DNA from 4 places in the Streptomyces sp. NPDC001508 genome. Region 1 is predicted to be linked to each of the others. Evidence: riboswitches for the same ligand, from Rfam matches in the RefSeq annotation. Region 1 holds a riboswitch; each other region holds the start of a gene.

What was found. A riboswitch is a leader RNA that binds a small molecule or an ion and turns the genes downstream of it on or off. The one in region 1 is predicted to bind cobalamin.
Region 2: linked by a shared signal. The riboswitch ahead of ABT245_RS17885 (ABC transporter substrate-binding protein) and the one ahead of ABT245_RS19995 (prenyltransferase/squalene oxidase repeat-containing protein) in region 1 are both predicted to bind cobalamin.
Region 3: linked by a shared signal. The riboswitch ahead of ABT245_RS06710 (ribonucleoside-diphosphate reductase subunit alpha) and the one ahead of ABT245_RS19995 (prenyltransferase/squalene oxidase repeat-containing protein) in region 1 are both predicted to bind cobalamin.
Region 4: linked by a shared signal. The riboswitch ahead of ABT245_RS23815 (cobalamin biosynthesis protein) and the one ahead of ABT245_RS19995 (prenyltransferase/squalene oxidase repeat-containing protein) in region 1 are both predicted to bind cobalamin.

The regions. Positions count from the first base shown of each region.
Region 1 is NZ_JBEPAP010000020.1:103,484-106,905, forward strand. Features, by position in the region: gene ABT245_RS19990 (prenyltransferase/squalene oxidase repeat-containing protein) at 1-810, opposite strand, end outside; cobalamin riboswitch at 1,083-1,217, shown strand; gene ABT245_RS19995 (prenyltransferase/squalene oxidase repeat-containing protein) at 1,400-3,422, shown strand, end outside.
Region 2 is NZ_JBEPAP010000017.1:94,871-98,292, reverse strand. Features, by position in the region: gene nhaA (Na+/H+ antiporter NhaA) at 1-226, opposite strand, end outside; gene ABT245_RS17895 (hypothetical protein) at 728-1,174, shown strand; gene ABT245_RS17890 (hypothetical protein) at 1,171-1,449, shown strand; cobalamin riboswitch at 1,646-1,859, shown strand; gene ABT245_RS17885 (ABC transporter substrate-binding protein) at 1,914-2,957, shown strand; gene ABT245_RS17880 (FecCD family ABC transporter permease) at 2,954-3,422, shown strand, end outside.
Region 3 is NZ_JBEPAP010000004.1:244,972-248,393, reverse strand. Features, by position in the region: gene mctP (monocarboxylate uptake permease MctP) at 1-906, shown strand, start outside; cobalamin riboswitch at 1,008-1,179, shown strand; gene ABT245_RS06710 (ribonucleoside-diphosphate reductase subunit alpha) at 1,303-3,422, shown strand, end outside.
Region 4 is NZ_JBEPAP010000027.1:57,618-61,039, forward strand. Features, by position in the region: gene ABT245_RS23805 (inorganic phosphate transporter) at 24-1,280, shown strand; gene ABT245_RS23810 (hypothetical protein) at 1,334-1,555, shown strand; cobalamin riboswitch at 1,821-1,960, shown strand; gene ABT245_RS23815 (cobalamin biosynthesis protein) at 2,062-3,003, shown strand; gene ABT245_RS23820 (cobyric acid synthase) at 3,000-3,422, shown strand, end outside.

The sequences.
Region 1 (3,422 bases):
CCAGCCGTTGGAGTCGGTGTTCACGCCGAACAGGGAGTTGAAGGCGCCGCTGCTCGCGATCAGCTTGCTCTTGAGAAACGCCTTGGCCTGCACGTTGTCGGTGTCGGTGTTCGGGACTCCGGAGACGCACAGGGCGGCCATCGCGGCGCCGGTCATGTCGATGTCGCTGGCGGCGGCGAGCTGGGTGGCGTTGCCCTCGGCCTTGCTGTAGTTCCAGCCGCCGTCGTTGTGCTGGTTGGCGCGCAGGCGGGTGATGATCGCGTCGCGCAGCGCCTGGGGGATGCGGGTCTGGCCGGACTGGGTCTTCGCTCCGTTCAGGGCGAGGGCGGCGAAGACGGTGCCGTTGAAGTTGGCGGAGGGGCCGAAGTAGCCGGCCTCGGCGGTCTGCCAGTAGGCGTAGGTGTCGGCGATCAGGTTGCGGGAGGCGGAGACGCGGGCCGGGTCGATGCCGGCGGCGTAGGCGTTGAGCGTGGCGCGCTCGTAGTCGGTCACGACGGGGGAGGAGGAGGGCCAGCCGCTGGTGGAGAGCAGGTTGCGGTAGACGGCTCGGGCGTTCTTGCTGGTGTCGCCGCCCGGTGCGACGTCCACGGCGGCGGTCCCGGCCGCGGCGAAGGCGCTGAACGCCCACTCGTTGGACAGCCCCGATCCGGCGTACGAACCGTCTGCGGCCTGAAGGGACTTGAGGTAGGTGACGCCGTTCGTCTTCGAGGTGGCGATCTGGGCCGGGGTGGAGGTCGCCGCCGCGGGCAGCGTGGTCAGCGCGAAGGCGCCGAGGGCGGCGGCGACGGTGAGGGCGCAACGACGGGACATGGCCTGCTCCTTGGTGAAAAGGACGCCGGCCGAACCCTCCTGCGGTGGGTGGGGCCGCCGTCCGGGACGCGTGGATCGGCTTCCAAAGGTGCTGCGCCGCTTGGGCATTCGGGCTCGGGACGGCCCCCTGCCGTCCCACACCGCTGCGCGTCAGCCCCGGACTCCCACCGGGTTCCCCCACTCGGCAGTGCGGGACGGTACCCCAGGCGCCTGCCCGTCGCCAGCAGGCGTCCGGCCGACTCCAGGTGTGGCCTGTACCCCACCTTGACGGTGTCTGTGAACCATGTTCGAATCCGGCTGATACGCAAGAAGTTCCAGGGGAAGCCGGTCGAATCCCGGCGCTGACCCGCAACCGTAGGCCCGGCGAGTGCCGGGCGAGCCGGAATGCCTGGAGCGTGTTCTTCAGCAACAGACGCCGTCGCGGACTACGGCGTGGTGCGACCAGCCTTCCCCGGCACGGGCCTGCCTCGTGCGGCGGAGGCCCCTCAGCCACGTCTGTGCGCGTCTGCCACACAACGAGGGACCGTGGGTGGGGAACCAGAAGCGAAGAGACGGGCGGGCGGCGAGCAGCCCCAGAGCCCTGACAGCGATGGTGGCGTCGTGGCTGGCGGTGCTGGCCGCCTGCGTGACCTTCCTCACGACGACGCCCGCGAGCGCCGACCCTGTCGGCGACTGCACCGCCACCAAGGGCGCGATCGTCGCCGTCGACTTCGGCCCCTTCGGCGGCACCGTTCAGCGCGGCTGCGACACCACCCCGACCACCGGCTACGACCTGCTCCACGACGCCGGGTTCACCACCACCGGAACCGAGCACGACGGCCCCGGCTTCATCTGCCGCATCGGATACGGCTCCTTCAACTCCGGGACGCAGTACCCGACCGCGGACAAGGAGTCCTGCGTCCTGACCCCGCCCGCCACCGCGTACTGGTCCTACTGGACCGCCTCGCCCGGCCAGGACGACTGGACCTACAGCCAGTACGGCGCCATGGACCGCAAACTGGGGGACGGCGACGTCGACGCCTGGGCCTACGGCGGCACGGACATCGGCGGCAGCACGGGCAAGCCCACCTTCACCCCCGATGACGTCCGCGCGGGCGGGGACAGCACACCCGATCCCGGCGGCACGCCCACCGGGGGACCTGGCCAGATCGACACGAAGGCCGCCGTGGCCTGGCTCAAGGGCCGCCTCACCGACGGCGAGCGCGTCGTCGACGACGGCGCCGACACCCCCGACCACCTGCTGACGACGGAGACGGCCTACGCCCTTGCCGCCGTCGACGGCGACAGCACCGGACTCGACAAGGTCACCGCCTTCCTCGCCGCCCACACCGTCGACTACGCCTACCCGTCCGGCACCGGCCAGGCCCCCGACGCCACCGCAGCCGCCCGGCTCGCCCTCCTCGCCGAGAGCACCGAAGGCGACCCGCGCGCCTTCGGCGGCCACGACCTCGTCGGCGACCTGACCAAGAACGTGTGCGCGGCGGGCCCCGAGTCCGGCGAGCCCATCCCTGGCTGCACTGCCAAGGGCGACTTCCGCAACGCCGGCTACGCCGAGGGACAGGCCCTGTCCGTCCTGGCCCTGCTGCGTGCCGCGGTGACCCCGCCCGCCGAGACGGTCGACCGGCTCACCCAGCTCCAGTGCACCGACGGCGGCATCACCAGCATCCTCATCCGCCCCGGCGAGTATTGCGACGGCGACCCCGCCACCACCGGCCTGGTCGCCCTCGTCCTGCACCGGGCGGGCGGCCACGACGACACCGTCGCCAAGGCCCGCACCTACCTCACCACAGTGCAGCGCACGGACGGCTCCTTCCCCGGCTACACGGGCGCCACCACCGGCAGCGTGTACGCGACCGCCTACGCCGCCCAGGCACTGCACGCGCTCGGCAACACCGCCCGCGCGGAGGCGGCCGTCGGCTGGCTGTCCCGGCAGCAACTGACCGGCGGAGGCTTCGGGTTCGAAGAGGGCGCCACCGACCCGGCCCTCTACCCGACCCCGCCCGCCGTCCTCGCAGGCACCGGCACGAGCCTGGCCACCCTCACGACGAAGAAGACCGAACCCACCGATCCGCCGACGACCCCCACCTCCCCGCCGGCCACGCCCGCGCCGGGCATTGGCCCCGACCTGAAGAAGGGGGTTGCCTACCTCACCAGCGCGACCAACCTCAAGCAGGGCCTGTACTACACCTCCGGACCCGCCACCTCGCGGGCGGACTTCGGCCTCACCATCGACGGCGCCTACGCCCTGGCCGCCACCGGCCTGAACAACGCCAAGCTGCGCGGCATCGTCGACTTCCTCGACCAGAAGGGGAAGGACGGCGAGGGCCGCACCGTCAACGACTGGACGGGCGTCGGCACCGCCTACGCCGCCGGCGGTTCCCTCGGCAAGACCGCCCTGCTCGCCGAAGCCGTCGGCCGAAACCCGCGCGACTTCGCCGGGCGCGACCTGATCGCCGCGCTCGATGAGTCCGTATGCGCCAAGCCGAGCACCGCTCCGGACCGCTCCTGCGCGGCCAAGGGTGCCTACCGCTACGCGCCGTCGGTGTTCGCCCAGTCCCTCGCCGTCATGGCGCAGTTGAGGGCGGGGGAGAAGCCCGAGGAGGCGATCGCCT
Region 2 (3,422 bases), on a different contig from region 1:
GACCGCTGTTCACCCACTCGCGCAGCTCCAGCGACACACCGGCCGAACCGATCGTCAGCGACATGTCCGTCCGCCACCACGACGCATAGCCGCCCGGGGAGACATTGGCCCAGACGAGGGCCGCGATCACCGCGCCGAGCAGCACGGCGGCGCTGCCGGTCTCGGTCCGCAGGAAGGCGCGCAGCGGGCTGCGCGGACCCGCGCCGCACGCGGTCTGTCCGGTCATGGGCGCGGCCCCGGACGGTGCGGGACCGGTCGGCTCTGGCGGCACCTCGTGCACCCGCATCCGATCAGTCGACGAAGACCCCGGCCGGGCCGATGGGCGAGGATCCGGCCGGGCGGGGGCGGCCGTCCTCCAGGACGGGCACGCGGCGCCGGCGGGCCGGGACGGAGCCGGATGCCCTCGGACGCGTGCCAGTTTGTCGCGTGCGTGCCAGTTTAGTGAGGGGGCGCCGCGTGGCCGGAAATCGACGGCGGCCTTCTCCTTGCGGGTGGGCAGAAGTTGCGTCGCTGTGCAACTCTGGAGGTGCCGGAAGCCCGGAGGGCCGGGTGCCCGTCGACCGAGGAGGAGGTGAGCGACATGGATCGCAGCAGCAGTAGTCCGGGCCGCGCAAGGCCCCGCAGCCCCATGTCCCCCCGCTCCTCGGGCACCCGGTAGCCTCCCGCCCCGCACGGCGGCTGCCATGCCCTCGACCTGCCCCGCCGCGACGGGGAAGGGGAGGTACCCATGGCGAACCCGACCACCTCCGACTTCGCCCTCCGCCTCGCCGTCGGCGTCGTCTCCTGCGCGGTGTCCGGTATCGGCTTCCTCGGCGCCGGGAGCGTTTGTGGTCTCGACACGGCCGCCACACGGCGGTGTTCGGCCGCCGCCGGTCGGCCGGGGCCGTACCTCTGCGTGAGGCCGAGCCAGCGCGGGCTACCGGTGCGGCGCGACGGCGAGGACACCAGCGCTGTGCACGCCCGCGCCCGCCGCAGCGGGCGCCCCCGCCTCCGCTTCGCTGTGCGCGCCCGCCTCCGCCGCACTGCGCACGCCCGCGTCGGCCGCGGCGGTGACCTCGCCCGCCGCCTGGAACGGCTCATCGTCCGGCTCTTCCCGGAGTCCGGAGTGCGGGACCTGTACCGGCACCCGGACCATGGCTCGCTCGGCACGGAAGGGAAGGCGACGGCGGCATGAACGACCTCGACACCCAGAGCGCACGACGCACCGTCCGCCGCGCCGCCCGGCGCCTCGCGGAGGACGCCCCCAAGCTCGTCGTCGGCTCCGCGGACGCGTACCGGACCGGCCTCGCCACCCGCGCCGCCGACCTGCGCCGGGCCGTGCTCGCGGCCTGGCTCACCGGCGTGCCCGAGCACGTCATAGCCGCCGACGGCGGCCTGTCCTCGGCCGTCGTGCACGAGTGGATCTGCGCCGGGAGCCCGCCCGCGGAACCCGCCGACGGACCGGGGTGAGGCGCGACGTCCCACCCGGGCCGAAGTGCCGGTGTCAGGAGGCGGCCCGGCACGCCGATGCCGGCATGGCCGGGGTGGCCGAGGCGGCTGAGGTGGCTGAGGTGGCCGACGCGGGCGCCCGGCCCGGGGATGGTCCCGGCCCGGGGACGGGGTCCGGTCCGGGAGACGGGGCCGGGTCCGGGCCGGCGGGCGATCTTGGTAGCCTGACCGGGCCAGTCGTGCCACATCCGAGGCCAGGGAATCCGGTGCGAATCCGGAACTGACGCGCAGCGGTGAGGGGGACGGGCAGGGCACACCAAGCCACTGGGAGGGGTTCGGACCGGCCGCGAGGCCGGTGCGGGGCCGTACCGGGAAGGCGCCCCGTCCGGACGAACTCGAGTCCGAAGACCTGCTGGCACCTCCGCGCCCGCGCGCGGAGGACGTCCGTAGGCCAGGCTCCGCGTACGAGCCCCGACACCCGAGGCATGCCCGTGCTCCGTTCCACGTTCCGTCCCACCCTGCTCCTGCTCACCCCCGCGCTGCTGCTGACCGCGTGCGGCGGCGCCGGCCGCTCCGCCCCGGACTCCGGCCGCTCCGCCGCCGGTTACCCCCGCACGATCGACAACTGCGGCCATCCGGTCACCCTGACGTCGGCCCCCGAACACGCCGTCTCCCTCAACCAGGGCAGCACCGAGATCCTGCTCTCCCTCGGCCTCGGGAACCGTCTCGCCGGCACCGCCACCTGGACCGACCCGGTGATGAAGGGCCTGGAGAAGGCCAACGCGTCCGTGCCCCGGCTCGCCGAGAACAACCCCTCCTTCGAGAAGGTGCTCGACGCCGAACCCGACTTCGTCACCGCCTCGTTCGTCTCGACCCTCGGCCAGGGCGGCGTCGCCACCCGCGAACAGTTCGAGAAGCTGGGCGTGCCCACGTACGTCTCCCCGTCCGACTGCGCCGCCGGCAAGGACAACGCCAGCGGCGGCGACGGCTCCCGCAGCGCCCCGCTCACCCTCGACACCGTGTACGGCGAGATACGCGACCTGGCCCGCGCGTTCGGCGTCGACGAACGCGGAGACCGGCTGATCGCACGCCTCAAGGAGCGGGTGCGGGCGGCCACCGACGGCCTCGACGCCTCCGGCGTCTCCCTCATGTACTGGTTCGCCAACTCCCAGTCGCCCTATCTGGCCGGCTGCTGCGGCGCCCCCGGCGTCATCACCCGGGCCGTCGGCGCCCGGAACGTGTTCGCCGACACCCACGACGAGTGGCCCCAGATCAACTGGGAGACCGTCGCCGACCGCGACCCGGACGTCATCGTGCTCGGCGACCTGACCCGCAGGTCCCAGACGGCCGAGACCGCCAAGGCCAAGATCCGTTTCCTGGAGACCGACCCCGCCACCCGCAATCTCACCGCCGTCAGGAAGAAGCGGTACATCCTGCTCAGCGGGCAGGCCATGAACCCCTCCATCCGCACGGTCGAGGGGATCGAACGGGTCGCCGCCGGACTGCGTCACCTCGGGCTCGCCAAGTGAACCTCCGCGCCTCGCTGTTGACCGCCGGCGGGCTGCTGGCGGTGACCGCTTCGGTGGCGTTCGCCGTGACCATCGGCCCCGCCGACATCTCCACGGCCGACGTCTGGGCCTGCGTCGCCGCCCATCTCGGCTTCGGCGACAGCACGTTGGCGCCGCTGCGGGACGGCATCGTATGGAACCTGCGCATGCCCCGCACCCTGCTGGCCGGCCTCTGCGGCGCGGGCCTCGCGGTGTGCGGAGCGGTCATGCAGTCCCTGCTGCGCAATCCGCTCGCCGACCCGTTCGTGCTCGGGGTGTCCTCCGGGGCGTCCACCGGCGCGGTCGCCGTGGTCGTGCTCGGGGTCGGCGGGGGAGCGGTGTCCCTGTCGGCGGGCGCGTTCGCCGGCGCCCTGCTGTCCTTCGGGCTCGTCCTCGTACTCGGCCACACCCTGGGCGGCGGCCCCGACCGGGTGGTGCTCTCCGGCG
Region 3 (3,422 bases), on a different contig from region 1:
GGTGCGCCGCGCGGGGCGCTCGCCCCGCCGGAGGCGGGCCAGTGGACATACGCCACGCTGGCCCTCGGCTCCGCGCTCGCGCTCTTCATGTACCCGCACTCGATCACCGCGACGCTGTCCTCGCGCAGCCGTGAGGTGATCCGCCGCAACACCACGATCCTGCCGCTGTACTCCCTGATGCTCGGCCTGCTCGGCCTGCTGGGTTTCATGGCGATCGCGGCCGGGGTCAAGGTCTCCAACGGCCAGCTGGCCATCCCCCAGCTGTTCGAGGACATGTTCCCCGACTGGTTCGCGGGCGTGGCGTTCGCGGCGATCGGCATCGGCGCCCTGGTGCCCGCGGCCATCATGTCCATCGCGGCCGCGAACCTGTTCACCCGCAACATCTACAAGGACTTCATCAATCCGCACGCGACGGCCCATCAGGAGACCCGGGTCTCCAAGATCGTGTCGCTGCTGGTGAAGGTGGGCGCGCTGGTCTTCGTCCTGACCATGGACAAGACGGTCGCCATCAACTTCCAGCTGCTGGGCGGCATCTGGATCCTGCAGACCTTCCCGGCCCTGGTCGGCGGCCTGTTCACCCGCTGGTTCCACCGCTGGGCGCTGCTCGCGGGCTGGGCGGTCGGCATGGTGTACGGCACGGTCGCCGCCTACGGGGTGGCCTCGCCGACGCAGAAGCACTTCGGCGGCTCGGCCGAGGAGATCCCCGGGATCGGTGAGATCGGCTACATCGGCATGACAGCGTTCGTGCTCAACCTCCTCGTCACCGTCGTCCTGACCTTCGTCCTGAAGGCCGTGAAGGCTCCCGAGGGCGTGGACGAGACAAGCCCGCAGGACTACACGGCCGACGCGGGCGACGCGGGCGTCCAGGTGGAGCTTCCGCCCGCGACGGCGGGCGCAGGGCGCTGAGAGCACGCCCCCACAGCGGGCGCAGGGCGCCCGCGCACGCCCCGCGACGGGCCGCCGAAGCCGAACCCCGGCGACGGCGGCCCGTTGACGTACGACACAACATCTGGGGGTGCCACCACGGCCCGGCACTAGATGTATGCTCATGCTCGCTGTCGCCGCAGGGGAATCCGGTGTGAATCCGGAACTGTCCCGCAACGGTGTACTCATGCGCGTATGCCCGCATACCCGCATGCAGGCTTCAGTCCGAGGACCTGCCGACGGCGCACCCGGCCGTCCGGCCCGGGTGCTCTGACGTCCGGGCCTCGTGGAATGGGCCGGTGGACGCGACGCCGTGCGCGCTCGTGTGCTGCCCCCTGCCCTCCGCAAGGCCCCGTGCCGAGCGAGGGAGAGCCCCACGTGACCATCGCGCCAGCCGACCCGGCTTCAGCCGCCCAGGCGACCGCGGCCCCGGTGGAGACCTACGGTCCCGGTGCCGCGCTGCTGCGGACCCTGACCGAGCTGACCGCCGACCTCCCCGACGCCGACCCCGGCCGGGTCGCCGCCGCTGCGCTGCGCGGCCGGTCCGCGCGGTCCGACGACGCTGCCGCCGCGGAGCTTCGGGAACTGGCCACCGAGGCGGCCGCCGGGCTGATCTCGGAGGATCCCGCCTACTCCCGGCTGGCCGCCCGGCTGCTGGCCCTCTCCATCCGCGCCGAGGCCGCCGCACAAGGCGTCACCTCGTTCACCGGGTCGATCGCCGTGGGGCACCGGGAAGGGCTCATCGCCGACCGCACCGCCGCCTTCGTACGACGGCACGCAGAGCGGCTGGACGCGCTGATCGACACCGCGGCGGACGACCGCTTCGGGTACTTCGGGCTGCGCACGCTGCACAGCCGCTATCTGCTCCGGCACCCCCTGACCCGCCACGTCATCGAGACGCCCCAGCACTTCCTGCTGCGCGTTGCCGCCGGCCTCGCCGACGGGGATGCCGACACCCTCCCCGCGAAGGACTCCGCGCACGCCGTGGACGAGGTCGCCGCGCTCTACCGGCTGATGAGCCGCCTCGACTACCTGCCCTCCTCCCCCACGCTGTTCAACTCCGGTACCCGCCACCCGCAGATGTCGTCCTGCTACCTCCTCGACTCCCCCAAGGACGAGCTGGACTCCCTCTACGACCGCTACCACCAGGTCGCCCGCCTCTCCAAGCACGCAGGCGGCATCGGCATCGCCTACTCCCGCATCCGCTCCCGCGGTTCGCTGATCCGCGGCACCAACGGGCACTCCAACGGCATCGTGCCGTTCCTGAAGACCCTCGACGCCTCCGTGGCCGCCGTGAACCAGGGCGGCCGGCGCAAGGGCGCCGCGGCGGTCTACCTGGAGACCTGGCACTCGGACATCGAAGAGTTCCTGGAGCTGCGCGACAACACCGGTGAGGACGCCCGCCGTACACACAACCTCAACCTCGCCCACTGGATCCCGGACGAGTTCATGCGCCGGGTCGACGCCGACGAGCAGTGGTCGCTGTTCTCCCCGTCGGACGTGCCGGAGCTGGTCGACCTGTGGGGCGCGGAGTTCGACGCCGCCTACCGCGCGGCGGAGGCGGCCGGGCTCGCGAAGAAGACCATCCCGGCCCGTGACCTCTACGGCCGCATGATGCGCACCCTCGCGCAGACCGGCAACGGCTGGATGACCTTCAAGGACGCGGCCAACCGCACCGCCAACCAGACGGCCGAGCCGGGCAGTGTCGTCCACTCCTCCAACCTCTGCACGGAGATCCTGGAGGTCACCGACGACGGCGAGACCGCGGTCTGCAACCTGGGCTCGGTCAACCTCGGCGCGTTCGTGAGCGGCGGGGGCGTCGACTGGGAGCGGCTGGACGAGACGGTCCGCACCGCCGTGACCTTCCTGGACCGGGTCGTCGACATCAACTTCTATCCGACCGAGCAGGCGGGCCGTTCCAACGCCAGGTGGCGGCCGGTGGGCCTCGGCGTGATGGGCCTGCAAGACGTCTTCTTCAAGCTGCGTCTGCCCTTCGACTCCCCCGAGGCGAAGGCCCTGTCCACCCGGATCGCCGAGCGCATCATGCTCGCCGCCTACGAGACGTCCGCCGACCTCGCCGAGCGCCCCCAAGCGCCTACGACAGGCTCCGGTGCAGGGGGGACCCCCATCGGCCCGCTGCCCGCCTGGGAGAAGACCCGTACCGCGCGGGGTGTCCTGCACCCCGACCACTACGGCGTCGAGTTCACCTGGCCCGAGCGCTGGGCGAAGCTGCGGGCGCGGATCGCGACGACCGGCCTGCGCAACAGCCTTCTGCTCGCCATCGCCCCCACCGCGACCATCGCGTCCATCGCCGGTGTCTACGAGTGCATCGAGCCCCAGGTCTCCAACCTCTTCAAGCGCGAGACGCTTTCCGGTGAGTTCCTCCAGGTCAACTCGTACCTGGTGCGGGACCTCAAGAAACTGGGCGTATGGGACGCCCGCACCCGCGAGGCGCTGCGCGACGCCAACGGCTCCGTACAGGGCCTCACATGGATCCC
Region 4 (3,422 bases), on a different contig from region 1:
ACTTCGAACGATTGCCTGGGTAAATGGAAAGCTTCTCGCTGATCCTCGCGATTGTGGTGATCACCGCACTCGCGTTCGATTTCACGAACGGTTTCCACGACACCGCCAACGCGATGGCCACGACCATCTCGACCGGTGCGCTCAAGCCCAAGGTCGCGGTGGCCATGTCGGCCGCACTCAACCTGGTGGGCGCCTTCCTCTCCGTGGAGGTCGCCAACACGATCTCCAAAGGTCTCGTCGACGAGACCGGCATCCGTCCCGAGGTCATCTTCGCCGCCCTGGTGGGCGCGATCCTCTGGAACCTGCTGACCTGGCTGGTGGGCCTGCCCTCCAGTTCCTCGCACGCCCTGATGGGCGGCCTGATCGGCGCCACCGTGGCCTCCGCCGGCGCGGGCGCCGTGCACGGCGACGCGCTCGTCACCAAGGTCCTCATCCCGGCGCTCGCCGCGCCGGTCGTCGCGGGCGTGGCGGCGCTGCTCGCCACCCGCCTGTCGTACCGGCTCGGCGCGAAGGCGGACGGCAGGGCCGCCGAGAAGGGCTACCGGGCCGGCCAGATCGCCTCCGCGGGCCTGGTCTCCCTGGCCCACGGCACGAACGACGCCCAGAAGACGATGGGCATCATCACCCTGGCACTGATCGCCGGCGGCGCCCTCGCCCCCGGCTCCAACCCTCCCACCTGGGTCATACTCTCCGCCGGCCTCGCCATCGCCCTCGGCACCTACCTCGGCGGCTGGCGCATCATCCGCACGATGGGCAAGGGCCTGACCGACCTTCGGCCGCAGCAGGGCTTCGCCGCCCAGACCAGTGCGGCGACCGCCATCCTGGCCTCCTCGCACCTCGGCTTCTCCCTCTCCACCACGCATGTCGTCTCCGGTTCCGTGATGGGCGCGGGTCTGGGCCGCAAGGGCGGCGTGGTCCGCTGGTCCACGGCGACCCGGATGGTCGTCGCCTGGGCGCTGACGCTGCCGGCCGCCGCGCTGGTCGGCGCGCTCGCGGAGACCGTCACGGATCTCGGCGACTGGGGCACCGGGTGTGTGGCCGTCTTCCTGGTCGCAGCCGCCGCCGCGATCTGGAAGGTGTCCCGGCGCGAGGTCGTCGACCACAGCAACGTCAATGACACCGGCGAGCCGGCCGGTGTGGTGACCGCCGCGATCGCCGCCGTGGCACCTCCGGCGGTGGGTACCCCGGCCGAGAATCTGACGGCCACGATCCCGTCTCCGCCGGTGTCCGCGGGCCCGGCCGTCGCCGACCAGGCCGTACCGCCGGCCGCCGCCGTCTGACCGTACGGCCCCCTCCCCCACCCCCTCCCTCCGGTACCCAAGGAAGCATCTGCATGAAGATCGACTGGGCGGCCCTCGGCTCCGTCTTCGGCGTCAGTCTCGCGGTCACCGTGGCGCTGGTGGCCGTCTTCACCCTCGGCGTGGCCGGCCTGTCGCGCCGCGAACGGGCCGCCGCCCGGGGCGGATCCGCCGGCCTCGCGCTGACCGCCGCGTACACCTGCTTCGCGGCGTGCGCCGCCGCGGTGGCCTACGGGATCCACCTGATCACCGCCTAGGAGCATCCTGCAAATCTTGAAATCGCGCCCGGCTTGCTCCGCTTTGGGTCGATTGACATTTACCGGCAATCAGGGGTAAGCCGGGCGGTCAAAGCAAGATCTTCAGCAGTCTCCTAGGCATGGGGCCGCCGCCCGCCGAGGTCGACGAAGGCTTCCGTCCGGACCGGTCCGGGCGGGAGCCTTCCGTGTGCCGCACCGTGCGTGCCACGGTGCCGGTATGAGCCTCGGCACACTCTCCCCTCGCAGGTCAACGGCAAGTTGACGGCCCTTCCAGGGCCGTGGTGGACTGCCGGAGCCATGTACGGCGGCACGAGAGGAAGCCGGTGCGAATCCGGCGCGGTCCCGCCACTGTCACCGGGAAAGAACTTCCCGGGAGCCAGGAACTCTCACCGCCGGTCTCGTCGAACCAGGGCGTGGACACCCTGAGTGAGGACATATCGCCATGCTCGGCTGCGCATTGAGGTACAGCACCAGGTCGCTTCCCGACCCCACGGCCGGCTGAGCCGGTGCGTGCCGAGCGCGTCTTCGCGTACGGCGCCGCCCTCGGCCTCCTCGGTGACCTGCTCGTCGGCGATCCGCGCCGCGGGCATCCGGTCGCCGTGTTCGGGCGTGCGGCCGGCGCGGCGGAGCGGGCGCTGTGGCGGGACCACCGCGGGTGGGGAGCCGTGCACACCGCCGTGTGCGTCGGCGGCGCCGCGGCCCTCGCGGCCGTGGCCCAGCGGACCGTACGCCCCTCCCCCGCCGCCTCCGTAGCGCTCACCGGGGCCGCCACCTGGGCGGTGGTGGGCGCCACTTCGCTCGCCCGGGAGGCCCGGGCGATCGGGCGGGCCCTCGGCACGGGGGACGTCGCGGCGGCCCGGGCACGGCTGCCGCATCTGTGCGGGCGGGACCCGCAGGCCCTGGACGCCGACGGGATCGCCCGTGCGGTCGTGGAGTCCGTGGCCGAGAACACCTCCGACGCGGTCGTCGGGGCCCTGGTGTGGGGGGCGTTGGCCGGGGTGCCCGGGCTCGTCGGGTTCCGGGCCGTGAACACCCTCGACGCGATGGTCGGGCACCGCTCGCCGCGCCACCGCCGGTTCGGCTGGGCCGCGGCGCGGCTCGACGACGTCGCCGGCTGGCCGGGGGCCCGGCTCACCGCCGTGCTCGCCGCCGTCTGCGGGCCCGATGCGCGGGGCGCCGTACGGGCGTGGCGGGCCGACGCCCGCCGGCATCCGAGCCCCAACGCCGGTCCCGTGGAAGCGTCTTTCGCGGGGGCGCTGGGGGTGCGGCTCGGCGGGACCCTCTCGTACGGGGGGCGCGTCGAGCACCGGGCCGTGCTCAACGGCGGCGGCCGTGCCGTCGCCGTCGCGGACATCGAACGTGCCGTACGGCTCTCCCGCCGGGTCGGCCTGCTCGCCCTCGGCGTGGTGGCCGCCGCGCGCCTCACCGCGAAGGGACACGGGTCATGACCGGTGGGGGTCTCCTCGTCGCCGGCACCACCTCCGACGCCGGCAAGAGCGTGGTCACCGCGGGAATCTGCCGGTGGCTGGTGCGGCAGGGGGTCAAGGTCGCGCCGTTCAAGGCGCAGAACATGTCGCTGAACTCGTTCGTCACCCGGGAGGGCGCCGAGATCGGGCGGGCCCAGGCCATGCAGGCCCAGGCGTGCCGGATCGAGCCGACCGCGCTGATGAACCCGGTGCTGCTCAAGCCCGGCGGGGAACAGAGCAGTCAGGTCGTGCTGCTGGGCAGGGCCGTGGGCGAACTGAGCGCGCGCGGCTACCACGGCGGGCGGCAGCAGCGGCTGCTGGGCACCGTCCTCGACTGTCTCGCCACGCTGCGCTCCACGTACGACGCCGTGATCTGCGAGGGCGCGGGCAGCCCGGCGGAG